Regions from separate parts of the Streptomyces sp. NPDC087420 genome, predicted to be linked through region 3. Evidence: riboswitches for the same ligand, from Rfam matches in the RefSeq annotation. Region 3 holds a riboswitch; each other region holds the start of a gene.
The links. A riboswitch is a leader RNA that binds a small molecule or an ion and turns the genes downstream of it on or off. The one in region 3 is predicted to bind thiamine pyrophosphate.
Positions count from the first base shown of each region.

Region 1: another riboswitch for thiamine pyrophosphate. It lies ahead of thiC (phosphomethylpyrimidine synthase ThiC); the one in region 3 lies ahead of thiO (glycine oxidase ThiO).
Region 2: another riboswitch for thiamine pyrophosphate. It lies ahead of ACIO1C_RS28450 (thiamine ABC transporter substrate binding subunit); the one in region 3 lies ahead of thiO (glycine oxidase ThiO).

Region 1 covers NZ_JBIUXU010000002.1:256,347-260,620, reverse strand. Annotated here, with positions in the region: gene ACIO1C_RS04615 (SsgA family sporulation/cell division regulator) at 1-50, shown strand, start outside; gene ACIO1C_RS04610 (YibE/F family protein) at 143-1,486, opposite strand; TPP riboswitch at 1,557-1,703, shown strand; gene thiC (phosphomethylpyrimidine synthase ThiC) at 1,696-3,540, shown strand; gene ACIO1C_RS04600 (hypothetical protein) at 3,613-4,274, opposite strand, start outside.
Region 2 covers NZ_JBIUXU010000014.1:189,707-193,980, reverse strand. Annotated here, with positions in the region: gene ACIO1C_RS28455 (ABC transporter permease) at 1-709, opposite strand, end outside; gene ACIO1C_RS28450 (thiamine ABC transporter substrate binding subunit) at 763-1,869, opposite strand; TPP riboswitch at 1,939-2,068, opposite strand; gene rlmN (23S rRNA (adenine(2503)-C(2))-methyltransferase RlmN) at 2,118-3,230, opposite strand; gene ACIO1C_RS28440 (phosphatidate cytidylyltransferase) at 3,400-4,274, opposite strand, start outside.
Region 3 covers NZ_JBIUXU010000004.1:231,327-235,600, forward strand. Annotated here, with positions in the region: gene ACIO1C_RS09655 (NAD(P)/FAD-dependent oxidoreductase) at 1-897, opposite strand, end outside; gene ACIO1C_RS09660 (hypothetical protein) at 964-1,323, opposite strand; TPP riboswitch at 1,374-1,485, shown strand; gene thiO (glycine oxidase ThiO) at 1,483-2,703, shown strand; gene thiS (sulfur carrier protein ThiS) at 2,700-2,930, shown strand; gene ACIO1C_RS09675 (thiazole synthase) at 2,933-3,730, shown strand; gene pknB (Stk1 family PASTA domain-containing Ser/Thr kinase) at 4,116-4,274, shown strand, end outside.

The DNA.
Region 1 (4,274 bases), on a different contig from region 3:
ACCTGGAGGAGGCGCTCGGCCGCATCCTGGCGGAGGAGAACGCGGGCTGAGGCGGCCTGGCGCGGTCGCCTCCTCGCGCGATCACTTCCTCACGCACGCGGTCATTCCGCACGCCGTCATTTCCTCATACAGGCCGGCGCCGTCACTTCCTGCGGCGGCGGCCCCTGCTGCCGTGCGGGCGCACCGCCGTGCCCTGCCCCGGCACCATGGGTGCCGTCTCCCGCCCGAGAGCCCCCGACCGGTCCGCGGACACCACCAGCGCCGCCAGGGCGGTGGTCACCGGCACGGACGCGACCAGGCCGATCGATCCGACCAGGGTCCGTACGATCTCCTCCGCCACCAGCTCGCTGTTGGCGACCGTTCCCACCCCGGACTGCGCGATGGAGAAGAGCAGCAGCAGCGGCAGCGCCGCTCCCGCGTAGGCCAGCACGAGCGTGTTGACCACGGACGCGATGTGGTCGCGGCCGATGCGGATTCCCGCCCGGTAGAGGGCGCGCGGTCCCATCGACGGATCCGCGGCGTGCAGTTCCCAGACCGCCGAGGTCTGGGTCACCGTCACGTCGTCGAGGACACCGAGCGAACCGATGATCACGCCGGCCAGCAGCAGACCGCTCATGTCGATGTGCGGATACAGCCCGTGGATCAGGCCGGTGCTGTCGTCGGTGTTGCCGGTCAGGCTCGCCCAGCCGATGAAGATCGAGCCCAGCAGTCCGATCAGCATCAGGGAGACCAGCGTGCCGATGACCGCGACCGAGGTTCTGGCCGTCAGGCCATGGCACATGTAGAGCGCGATGAGCATGATCGCGCTGGCTCCGACCACCGCGACGACCAGCGGGTTCGAGCCTTGCAGCACGGCGGGCAGGATGAAGAGCGTCAGCACTCCGAAGGAGACCGCGAGGGCGATCAGCGCCATGAGCCCGCGCAGCCGCCCCACCACGACCACCGCGAGGGCGAAGATCCCGGCGAGCAGGGCCATGGGGAGGTGGCGGTCGACATCGGTGACCGAGTACTGGAGGTCGTGGGGAGCGTCGGGCGCGTACGCCAGTACCACGCCCTGTTTCACGTGAAACTGCCGTGGCGCGTCCGGCTGGACGACCTCGATGAAGGTACGGCCCTTCTCCTTGCCGCTGGTGACCTCGACCGTGGCCTTCTTGCACTGCCCGGTCTCCGTCTGTTCCGCCTCCCGCCCCCCGGGTGTCGAGGTGTCGCCGGTCGACGGGATTTGGGAGGCGTTCACGTCCTTGCAGTCCACCGGCTGGAGCTTCACCACCTGGCCCTGCTCGGTCTGCCGGTCGAACCCGACCCCCGAGCGCTCATGGGCGGGCGCGCCGCCGGGCCACAGGACGACCAGGCCCACGACCACGGCCGCGGCGAACGGGATCAGCACCGCCGCGATGACTTTGCGGAGGTGCTGGGAGACCGGCTCGGCAGGCCCGTGGCTGTGCGTGTGGCCGTGCGTTTCGTGGCTCTGCTGGGATGAGGTCACCCGCAGATCATTGCAAGAAGCCGGAGGCCCTCTGTTCAGCACGCCGGTGGTGGGGCTAGCGTGGTCACACCTTTGCACACGCGGGAGCTCGGAGCACCGGGCTGAGAGGGCGTTGACTGTGTAGTCCCGGGGACATCCCCCTGGACTCCCATCGCTGCGCCGACCGCCGAACCTGTTACCGGGTAATGCCGGCGTAGGGAGTAGGTCTCATGACCGTTCAGGACGCACACACGCCTGCCTCGGAATCGGATTCCCCGGGCGAATCGGGGAATCCGGGCGGGGCCGTGGATCAGAACGGGACCGAGAGGTCCATCGGCTGGCACAAGGGATACGTCCAGGGCTCGCGCCCCGACCTCCAGGTGCCCGTCCGTCAGGTGCATCTCACCAACGGCAAGGACGTGACGCTGTACGACACGTCGGGGCCGTACACCGACCCCACGATCGAGACGGATGTCCGCCGCGGGCTCGCGCCGCTGCGGGAGAACTGGATCATCGGGCGCGGTGACACCGAGGAGTACGCGGGCCGCCCGGTCCGCCCCGAGGACGACGGGCTCAAGCACACCTCGCCGCGCGGGGGGCTGCGGAACCTCGACGCCGTGTTCCCGGGCCGGCCGCGCCAGCCCCGGCGGGGCCGGGACGGGCAGGCGGTGACGCAGCTCGCGTACGCACGCCGTGGCGATGTCACTCCGGAGATGGAGTACGTCGCGATCCGGGAGAACGTCGCGCCCGAGGTCGTCCGCGACGAGATCGCCGCGGGCCGGGCCGTACTGCCGGCGAACGTCAATCACCCGGAGATCGAGCCGATGATCATCGGCAAGCGGTTCCTGGTGAAGGTCAACGCCAACATCGGCAACTCCGCGGTCACCTCCTCCATCGAGGAGGAGGTGGACAAGATGACGTGGGCCACCAAGTGGGGCGCGGACACGGTCATGGACCTCTCGACCGGCCGCAACATCCACACCACCCGGGAGTGGGTGCTGCGCAACTCCCCCGTGCCCATCGGCACGGTGCCGCTCTACCAGGCGCTGGAGAAGGTCGACGGCAAGGCCGAGGAGCTGACCTGGGACATCTACAAGGACACCGTCATCGAGCAGGCCGAGCAGGGCGTCGACTACATGACGGTCCACGCCGGAGTGCTGCTGCGGTACGTGCCGCTGACCGCCCGCCGCAAGACCGGCATCGTCTCGCGCGGCGGCTCGATCATGGCGGCGTGGTGCCTGGCGCACCACAAGGAGTCGTTCCTGTACGAGAACTTCGAGGAGCTCTGCGACATCCTCGCCGCGTACGACGTGACGTACTCCCTCGGTGACGGCCTGCGGCCCGGGTCCATCGCGGACGCCAACGACGAGGCGCAGTTCGCCGAGCTGCGGACGCTGGGCGAGCTGAACACGATCGCCAAGCGCCACCACGTACAGACCATGATCGAGGGCCCCGGGCACGTCCCGATGCACAAGATCAAGGAGAACATCGACCTCCAGCAGGAGATCTGCGAGGAGGCGCCGTTCTACACGCTCGGCCCGCTGACGACCGATGTGGCGCCCGCGTACGACCACATCACCTCGGGCATCGGCGCGGCGATGATCGCCTGGTGGGGCACGGCGATGCTCTGCTACGTCACGCCCAAGGAGCACCTGGGACTGCCGAACCGCGACGACGTGAAGACGGGTGTGATCACCTACAAGATCGCGGCGCACGCGGCGGACCTCGCCAAGGGGCACGCGGGGGCGCAGGAGTGGGACGACGCGCTGTCGGACGCGCGGTTCGAGTTCCGGTGGGAGGACCAGTTCAACCTGGCCCTCGACCCGGACACGGCGCGCGCGTTCCACGACGAGACACTGCCGGCCGAGCCGGCGAAGACCGCGCATTTCTGCTCGATGTGCGGGCCGAAGTTCTGCTCGATGAAGATCTCGCAGGACATCAGGCGCCAGCACGGCGGTGACCTGGTGCCCGAGGAGATCGAAGCGGGCATGGTGGAGAAGTCGAAGGAGTTCGCGGCGGCCGGCAACCGGGTCTATCTGCCGCTGGCGGAGACGGGCGGCAGGTCGGCCGGCTGACCCGGCCGCCTCAGCGGAGGGGGGCCCGCCAGGCCACCAGTCCCGGCCGGCCCGCCTCCGCGAAACCCACCGCTATTCGGGCTGGTGTTCCGGGCCGCCGAAGTCGGGGCTGGTGAAGTCCGGGCTGCTGAACGTGGGGCGCTGGTGGGCCGCTGAGCCCTCGTCAGGGCTGGAGAAGCCGGGGTGGCTGTAGCCGATCTTGGGCAGGTGGCCCACCGTACGGGGCGGTGCCGGCGCCGCCCGGCCCGCGCTCGGGTCGGCGAGGGCCCTGCGCAGGAAGGGCAGGATGCCGCGCTCCAGGAGGGCGTGGCGCCAGGCCTCCCTGGCCCGTGCGACCTCGTCCGGCAGCTCCCCGCCGGACTCCTCGACGGCGGGGACCTGGGTGGCCCCGTTGCGTACGGCCGTGATGAGCAGGCCGACCGCCGCGCCCAGGATCCCGAGCACGGTGACCGCGCCGAAGAACCAGCCCACCGCGATCAGGGAGTTGGCGAAGGCGGGCGCCGGGGTCAGTGCCTTGAGGAGATAGCCGACGAGCAGGAAGATCAGCGCCGCGGTGCCGCCGAGGACGGGGACCAGGACGGTGATGACCGCCGCGAACCCCGCGCCCGCGCCGTCGTCCTCCTCGACCGTGGCCGGCTCTCTGACGGAGCCGTTCAGGGCCGGGGAGGAGACCGGGGAGCGGAACTCCTCGCGCATCTTGGCGTAGTGCTCGTACTCGGCGGCCGCGGCGGTGG
Region 2 (4,274 bases), on a different contig from region 3:
CGAACTGGACGAGGGTCAGCACGGCGGCCGTGGGCAGGTCCAGGAGTTGCGCGGTCTGCCGGTAGATCTCCACCTCCAGCGTGGAGTAGGCGGGACCGCCGAGGATCTGCACGACACCGAAGGAGGTGAAGGTGAAGAGGAAGACCATGAGGGCGGCGGCCGCGACGGCGGGCCCGAGGGCGGGCAGGGTCACCCGCCACCACGCCGCGAGGCGGCTCGCGCCGAGCACTCGCGCGGCTTCCTCCTGGCGCGGGTCGAGCTGGGACCACAGGCCGCCGACGGTCCGTACGACCACCGCGTAGTTGAAGAAGACGTGCGCGAGGAGGATCGCCCAGACGGTCGTGTCGAGCCGGACGCCCCACAGTTCGTCGAGGAGTCCGCCGCGCCCGAGCAGGGCGAGGAAGGCCGTGCCGACGACGACGGTCGGCAGGACGAACGGCACGGTGACGACGGCCCGGAGCAGCTGTTTGCCGGGGAAGTCGAAGCGCGCGAAGACGTACGCGCCGGGCAGGGCGACGACCAGGGTGAGCGCCGTGGAGGCGAGGGCCTGCCAGGTGGTGAACCACAGGACGCCGAGGATGTCGGGGCGGCTCAGCACGTCACCGACGCGGCCGAACTGCCAGACCCCGCCGGTCCGCAGCCCCCGGCCCACGATCGCCGTGACGGGATAGGCGAAGAAGACCGCGAAGAACACGACGGGCAGGGCCATCAGGCCGAGCCGTACGGCATGTGCCCGTACGGCCCGGCGGTCCGGCTCGCGGGCTACTTCACTACGAGTGAGGTCCACGTCTGGATCCACTGCTCCCGGTTGGCGGCGATCTTGTCGGGCGCCACCGTCTCCGGCTGGTCGACGGTCGCGCCGAACTCGGTGAACAGCGGGGGCAGGGGGACGGCCTTGACCACGGGGTTCACGAACATGTTCAGCGGCATGTCCGCCTGGAACCGGCCGCTGATCAGGAAGTCCAGCAGCGCCTTGCCGCCGGCCTCGTTCTTCGCCCCGCCGAGCAGGCCCGCGAACTCGATCTGGCGGAAGCAGGTGCCGGTGGCGACGCCGGTGGGCGCGACCTTGGGCTGCGGCTCGGAGTACAGCACCTCGGCGGGCGGGCTGGAGGCGTACGAGACGACGAGCGGGCGGTCGCCGTTGGCCTTCTTGCCGCCGGCGGATCCGGAGAAGCTCTCGTTGTAGGCCTGCTCCCAGCTGTCCACGACCTGGACGCCGTTGGCCTTGAGCTTCTTCCAGTAGTCCTGCCAGCCGGAGTCGCCGGCGTGGGCGACCGTACCGAGCAGGAAGCCGAGGCCCGGCGAGGAGGTCGCCACGTTCTCGGTGACGAGCAGGTTCTTGTACTGCGGTTTGATCAGGTCGTCGAACGTCTGCGGCGGCGCGAGCTTCTTGTCCGCGAAGTACTTCTTGTCGTAGTTGACGCAGATGTCACCGGTGTCGATCGGGGTGACCCGGTTCTTCGCCGCGTCCAGCTGGGTGTCGGCGGCGACCCGGTCGAGTCCCTTCGCCTTGTACGGCGTGAACAGGCCGTTGTCGAGGGCGCGGGAGAGCAGGGTGTTGTCCACGCCGAAGAAGACGTCGCCCTGCGGGGAGCCCTTGGTGAGGATCTCCTTGTTGAGCGCCTCGCCGGCGTCCCCGCTCTTGAGGACCTTGACGGTGTAGCCCGTCTCCTTGGTGAACGCCTTGAGCACGGCGGGAGAGGCGTTGAACGAGTCGTGGCTGACGAGGGTGACGGTCTTGGACTTCGTCCCGCCGCCGTCGCCGGACGACCCCGTACTGTCGGACCCGCCGCAGGCGGCGAGGGTCGAGACCCCGAGCGCGGCGACGAGCGCGAGGGCCGCTGTTCTTCTGGCGTGCTTGGTACTCACTGGTTTTCCTCCTGGGGACTCCAGGAGAAGACGCGGCCCTGCCCGGAGTGTCCGGGCAGGGCGCAACAGCTTGAGTGATGTCCGAACTTCCTACCCAGAATGACCTGGGCAAGGTTCAGAGGGTCTGCGACCGGTGTCCGCTCGTGGAGCCGGATCCGTGTCGCACTCTCAGCGCTGTGGCGCTCCCCTGTCGGAATATGTGCCGTACGGAAAATCTGTTGTTCAGGACCAGATTACACAGCTGCCCCTCAGCGTTCGGTAGCGGCCAGCTGCCCGCACGCTCCGTCGATCTCCTGGCCGCGGGTGTCGCGTACGGTCACCGGCACGCCGTGCCGCGCGATCGCCTCCACGAAGGCCTTCTCGTCCTCGGGGCGCGACGCCGTCCACTTGGAGCCCGGGGTCGGGTTGAGGGGGATCAGGTTGACGTGCACCCGCTTGCCCTTGAGCAGCCGGCCCAGCCGGTCGCCCCGCCACGCCTGGTCGTTGATGTCCCGGATCATGGCGTACTCGATGGAGATCCGGCGGCCGGACTTCGCCGCGTACTCCCACGCCGCGTCCAGCACCTCCGGCACCTTCCAGCGGGTATTGACCGGTACGAGGGTGTCGCGCAGTTCGTCGTCCGGCGCGTGCAGCGAGACGGCGAGGCGGCACTTGAAGCCCTCGTCGGCGAAGCGCAGCATCGCCGGGACCAGGCCGACCGTCGAGACGGTGATCCCGCGCTGCGAGATGCCGAGGCCGTCGGGCTCGGGGTCGGTGAGCCGGCGGATCGCGCCGACCACCCGGTTGTAGTTGGCGAGCGGCTCGCCCATGCCCATGAAGACGATGTTCGAGAGCCGCGCGGGACCGCCGGGGACGTCGCCGTCGCGCAGGGCGCGCATGCCGTCGACGATCTGGTGCACGATCTCGGCGGTGGACAGGTTGCGGTCGAGGCCGGCCTGGCCGGTCGCGCAGAAGGGGCAGTTCATCCCGCAGCCCGCCTGGGACGAGATGCACATGGTGACCCGGTCCGGGTAGCGCATGAGCACGGACTCGACCAGCGTGCCGTCGTGGAGGCGCCACAGGGTCTTGCGGGTGGTGTCGTCGTCGCAGGAGATGTGCCGTACGACGGACATCAGGTCGGGCAGCAGCTCCGCCGCGAGCTTCTGCCGCGCCCCGGCGGGGATGTCGGTCCACTGCTCGGGGTCGTGCACGTAGCGCGCGAAGTAGTGCTGGGACAGCTGCTTGGCGCGGAAGGGCTTCTCGCCTATCGCGGCGACGGCCTCACGGCGCTCGGCGGGCGTGAGGTCGGCGAGGTGCCGCGGCGGCTTCTTGGCTCCGCGGGGCGCGACAAAAGTGAGTTCTCCGGGGGTCGGCGGGGCCATGAACGCAAGTCTCCTCGGTGCGGCGAGGCCCGATCCCCGGTGCCACGGGGAAGAGCGGCACCACGTTGCCGGTGCCGGGAGACCTCACGGGATCAGCCCCGCGCGGGCGCGGGGACCAAAAGGGCTCGCCACCGGTGAGTGGCGAGCCCTTCAAGAGTACCGGTGCGGCTCACCCCGAGCCGACGAAGATCACCAACAGCAGCCAGACCACCGGCGCGGTGGGCAGCAGGGAGTCGAGCCGGTCCATGATGCCGCCGTGGCCCGGCAGCAGCGTCCCCATGTCCTTGATGCCGAGATCGCGCTTGATCATGGATTCGCCCAGGTCACCGAGGGTGGCGCTGGCGGCGACCGCGATGCCGAGCAGCAGACCCTGCCACCAGACGCCGTCATCGATCATGAACTGCATGGAGAGCGCGCCCGCGACCATCGCGAAGACGACCGCGCCGAGCAGCCCTTCCCGCGTCTTCCCGGGGCTGATGCGCGGCGCGAGCTTGTGGGTGCCGAAGCGCCAGCCGACGGCGTACGCGCCGGTGTCGCTGACCACCGTCAGCAGCAGGAACATCAGCACCCGCCGGGCGCCGTCGTCCGCGGTGAGCATCAGCGCGACGAAGGTGGCCAGGAACGGGACGTAGAACGCGGCGAACACCCCGGCCGTGACGTCCCGCAGATACCCCTCGGGCTCCTCGGTCATCCGCCACACCAGGACGGCGAGCGCGGTCAGGGCCATCGCGACCCAGGCACCCTCGACCCCGCGCACGTACCCGGCGACGACCATCGCGGCGCCGCCGACGGCCAGCGGTACGAGAGGGGCCTTGATGCCCTTCTTCTCGTGGAGGCGGGAGGTCAGCTCCCACAGCCCGACCACGACGGCGACCGCGACCACTCCGACAAAGGCGGCCTTGACGATGAAGAGCGAGGCCGCGACCACCACACCGAGCCCGACGCCGACCCCTATGGCCGCACGCAGGTCACGGCCCGCCCGCTTCTTCGGCGGGGGTGGCGGGGGCGCGGACATGGGCTCCTGAGGGATCTGGTCACGGAACA
Region 3 (4,274 bases):
CGGGTCGTAGACGCCCTCGGTCTCGCCGATGATCCGGGCGGCGACGGTACGGGGCCCCTGGAGCGCGTTGTCCCAGTGGTGGACGAGGAGCCGCGCGCCGTACCGGGCCGAGGGGAAGGACGCGCAGTCGCCCACCGCGTACACGCCGGGCAGCGACGTCCTCAGTCGTTCGTCCGCGGTGACGGAACCGTCCGGGCCCAGCTCCATGCCCGAGCCCGCCAGCCAGCCCGTCGCGGGCCGCGCCCCGATGCCCACGACCACCGCGCCCGCCGGCAGCCGCCGGCCGTCCGCGAGGACCACCGCGCCGGGCTCGACGGACGCCACGCGCGCGTGCGTCAGCAGTTCGGCGCCGCTCTCCGCGTACCACCCGGCCATCGGCGCGGCCACCTCCGCCGGGAAAATCCCCGCCAACGGCCGGTCCGCCGCCTCCACGACCGTCACCGCGCACCCCGCCTCCCGCGCCGCCGTCGCGAACTCCGCGCCGATCCAGCCCGCGCCCACGACCACGACCGCGTCCTGCCGCGCCAGCACGGGCCGCAGCCGCTCGGCGTCGTCCAGCGTGCGCAGCAGATGGACGCCGGGGACGTCCTCCGTACCTGGCAGCCTGACCGGCTCCGCGCCGGTCGCGACGACCAGCACGTCGTACGGCACAGGACCGTCCGGCGTGTCGATTTCCCGTACGTCCGGCCGCAGCCCGGTCACGGGGAGCCCGAGCCGCAGCTCGACGGAGAGCGCGGAGAAGTCGATGTCGAAGGACGACCCGTCCGCCTGGCCGAGCAGGACCGCCTTGGAGAGCGGCGGCCGGTCGTACGGCGGATGCGGCTCCGCGCCGATCAGCGTGATCCGGTCGCGGAAGCCGCCCTCGCGCAGGGCGACCGCGGTCTGCACCCCCGCCATCCCGGCCCCGACGATGACGACGTTCCGCTCTTCCGGATGTCTCCGCTGCTCGCTCACCCGATCACCTTAGAGAACCGACGGGACGTCAGTCGGCAGCTGCTCCACCACACTCGTCCCGCTGCCCTCCCGCGACTCCCACTCCCACGTCTCCTCCAGCCGGACCCTGCCGTCCGGCAGGTCCACCACCAGGGAGACGCAGTGCCCGGAGGACGTCCCGCCGTCCCGCTTGAGCTGTACGTACCGGAAGTCGAGCCGGTCCCCCTCACGGGTCCCGACCAGATACCCCCGCTCCACGTCACCGCCCTCGTAGGCGGCCCAGATCCGGCCGCCCCGCTCGCCGTACGTGAAGCGCGTGCGGGTACCCACCTGACCCGGCGCCTGGTCGGCGACGGGGGCCAGGACAAGACCGTCCAGCGAACGGGCCACGGTGATTGCTCCCTTACCGGGCGGGGGACAGGGCGTTAGTCTGGCCGGTGACACTACCTCGCGGGAGCCCGGACGCACCGGGCTGAGAGGGAGGCTGACGGCCTCCGACCGTACGAACCTGATCCGGGTCATGCCGGCGAAGGGAGGGGCTGGACGCCCATGCAGTCGTCTCATACGGGTCAGCACCCCGAAACCGTCCATTCCGACGTCTCCACCGTCTCCCACACCTCCGACGTCCTGGTCGTCGGAGGCGGCATCATCGGCCTGGTCACGGCCTGGCGGGCCGCGCAGCGCGGCCTGCGTACCGCAGTCGCCGACCCCGAGCCGGGCGGCGGGGCCGCGCAGGTCGCGGCGGGCATGCTCGCGGCCGTCACCGAACTCCACTACGGCGAGGAGACGCTGCTCGGGCTCAACCTCGCCTCCGCCGCGCGCTACCCCGCCTTCGTCGCCGAACTGGAAGCGGCGAGCGGCCAGGACACCGGCTACCGCGCGTGCGGCACGCTCGCCGTGGCCCTCGACGCCGACGACCGCGCGCACCTGCGCGAACTGCACGGCTTCCAGCAGCGTTCCGGGCTCTCCTCGGAGTGGCTCTCCGGACGCGAGTGCCGGCGGCTGGAGCCGATGCTCGCGCCCGGCGTACGCGGGGGCCTGCGGGTCGACGGCGACCACCAGATCGATCCCCGCCGGCTCGCGGCGGCGCTCGTGACGGCCTGCGAACGGGCCGGGGTGGTCTTCCACCGCTCGTTCGCGAACCGTCTTACGGTTGTACGGGACCGGGCGGCCGGCGTCGTCCTGGCCGACGGCCGTGCGCTCTCCGCGGACCAGACCGTCCTGGCGGGCGGGAGCCTCAGCGGGAGGCTGGCGGGTCTGCCGACCGATGTCATACCGCCGGTACGGCCCGTCAAGGGCCAGGTGCTGCGGCTCACGGTGCCCCGGCCGTACGCGCCGTTCCTTTCCAGGTCCGTACGGGCCGTCGTACGCGGCAGCCACGTCTACCTCGTGCCGCGCGAGAACGGCGAACTCGTCGTCGGCGCGACCAGCGAGGAGCAGGGCTGGGACACCACGGTCACGGCGGGCGGGGTGTACGAACTGCTCCGCGACGCGCACGAGTTGGTGCCGGGCATCACCGAACTGCCCTTCACCGAGGCACGCGCCGGACTGCGACCGGGCTCGCCCGACAACGCGCCCCTGCTCGGGCCCACCGCCCTCCCCGGCCTCCACCTGGCCACCGGCCACTTCCGCAACGGGGTCCTCCTCACCCCCGTCACCGGGGACGCGATGGCCGACGTGCTGACCACCGGCGAACTCCCCGAGGTCGCGCGCCCCTTCACCCCCCGCCGCTTCTCCCCCGCCCCGGTACGTCAGGAGCAGCTCGCATGACCGACACCGTGAACGTCTCCGTGACCCTCTCCATCTCCGTGAACGGCGAGCCGCGCGCGATCGGCGCGGGCACCACGCTCGACGTGCTGGTCGCGACGCTGACCCCCGCGCCCTCGGGTGTCGCCGCGGCCCTCAACGAGACGGTCGTCCCGCGCTCCCGCTGGTCCGGCACCCTCCTGGGCGACGGCGACCGCGTGGAAGTCCTCACCGCCGTCCAGGGAGGCTGACCATGGCCGACGACCGGCTTGTCATCGGCGACACCGTCTTCGACTCCCGCCTGATCATGGGTACGGGGGGTGCGCCGAGCCTCGACGTCCTGCGCAGGTCCCTGATCGCGTCGGGCACCGAACTCACCACCGTCGCGATGCGGCGCCTCGACCCCACCGTGCAGGGGTCCGTGCTGTCCGTCCTCGAATCCCTGGGGATCCGGGCCCTGCCCAACACGGCGGGGTGCTTCACCGCCGGGGAGGCGGTCCTGACCGCGCGGCTCGCCCGCGAGGCTCTGGGCACGGACTGGATCAAGCTGGAGGTCGTCGCGGACGAGCGCACGCTGCTGCCCGACCCGATCGAGCTGCTCGACGCGGCGGAGACGCTGGTAGACGACGGCTTCACGGTCCTGCCGTACACGAACGACGACCCCGTGCTGGCCCGCAAGCTGGAGGACGTGGGCTGCGCGGCGATCATGCCGTTGGGGTCGCCCATCGGGTCCGGCCTGGGCATCCGCAACCCGCACAACTTCCAGCTGATCGTGGAACACGCGAGCGTCCCGGTGATCCTGGACGCGGGCGCGGGCACGGCGTCCGACGCTTCGCTGGCGATGGAGCTGGGGTGTGCGGCGGTGATGCTCGCGTCTGCGGTGACGCGGGCGCGGGAGCCGGAGCTGATGGCTTCCGCGATGCGGTACGCGGTGGCGGGGGGGCGGTTGGCGTTCCGGGCGGGCCGGATCCCCCGCCGGCGCTTCGCCCGGGCGTCCTCGCCCTCGGAGGGCGTCGCCACGCTCGACCCGGAGCGCCCGGCGTTCACGTAGACGTCGCGCCCGGCGGGCGGCGCGGCCTACTGATGTCCTCAAACGCCGGACGGGCTTAAAGACCCGGGGTGGGCCAGGTTGTTTTGGCGCGGGCCTGGAAGGGGGACGGGCAGGGGTCGTGTCCGGAACGTAGAGCGTGTTTTGTGTCGCATGGCGAACGTTGACCAATACAAGGTGCTGAACGCGACGTAAAACATGCAGTGCAGGACACGACCCCTGCCCGGCCCCCGGCAACAACCCGCGCACAAAAAGCCGGCCCGCAGCGGGCACAATCAAGCCCGTCCGGCGATTGAGGACAAAAGCGCGACCGCGTCGCGCGTCACAGGTGCGCTGCAAGAGACCGCGTCCCCGGCCGCCCCGCCACCCCGGCTCGTACACTCGCACCGTGGATACGACCCTTCAGGACCCCCTCGTCGGCCACCTGCTCGACGGCCGGTACCGCGTCGACGCGCGCATCGCGGTGGGCGGTATGGCCACCGTCTACCGCGCCCTCGACACCCGCCTCGACCGGGTCCTGGCCCTCAAGGTGATGCACCCGGCGCTC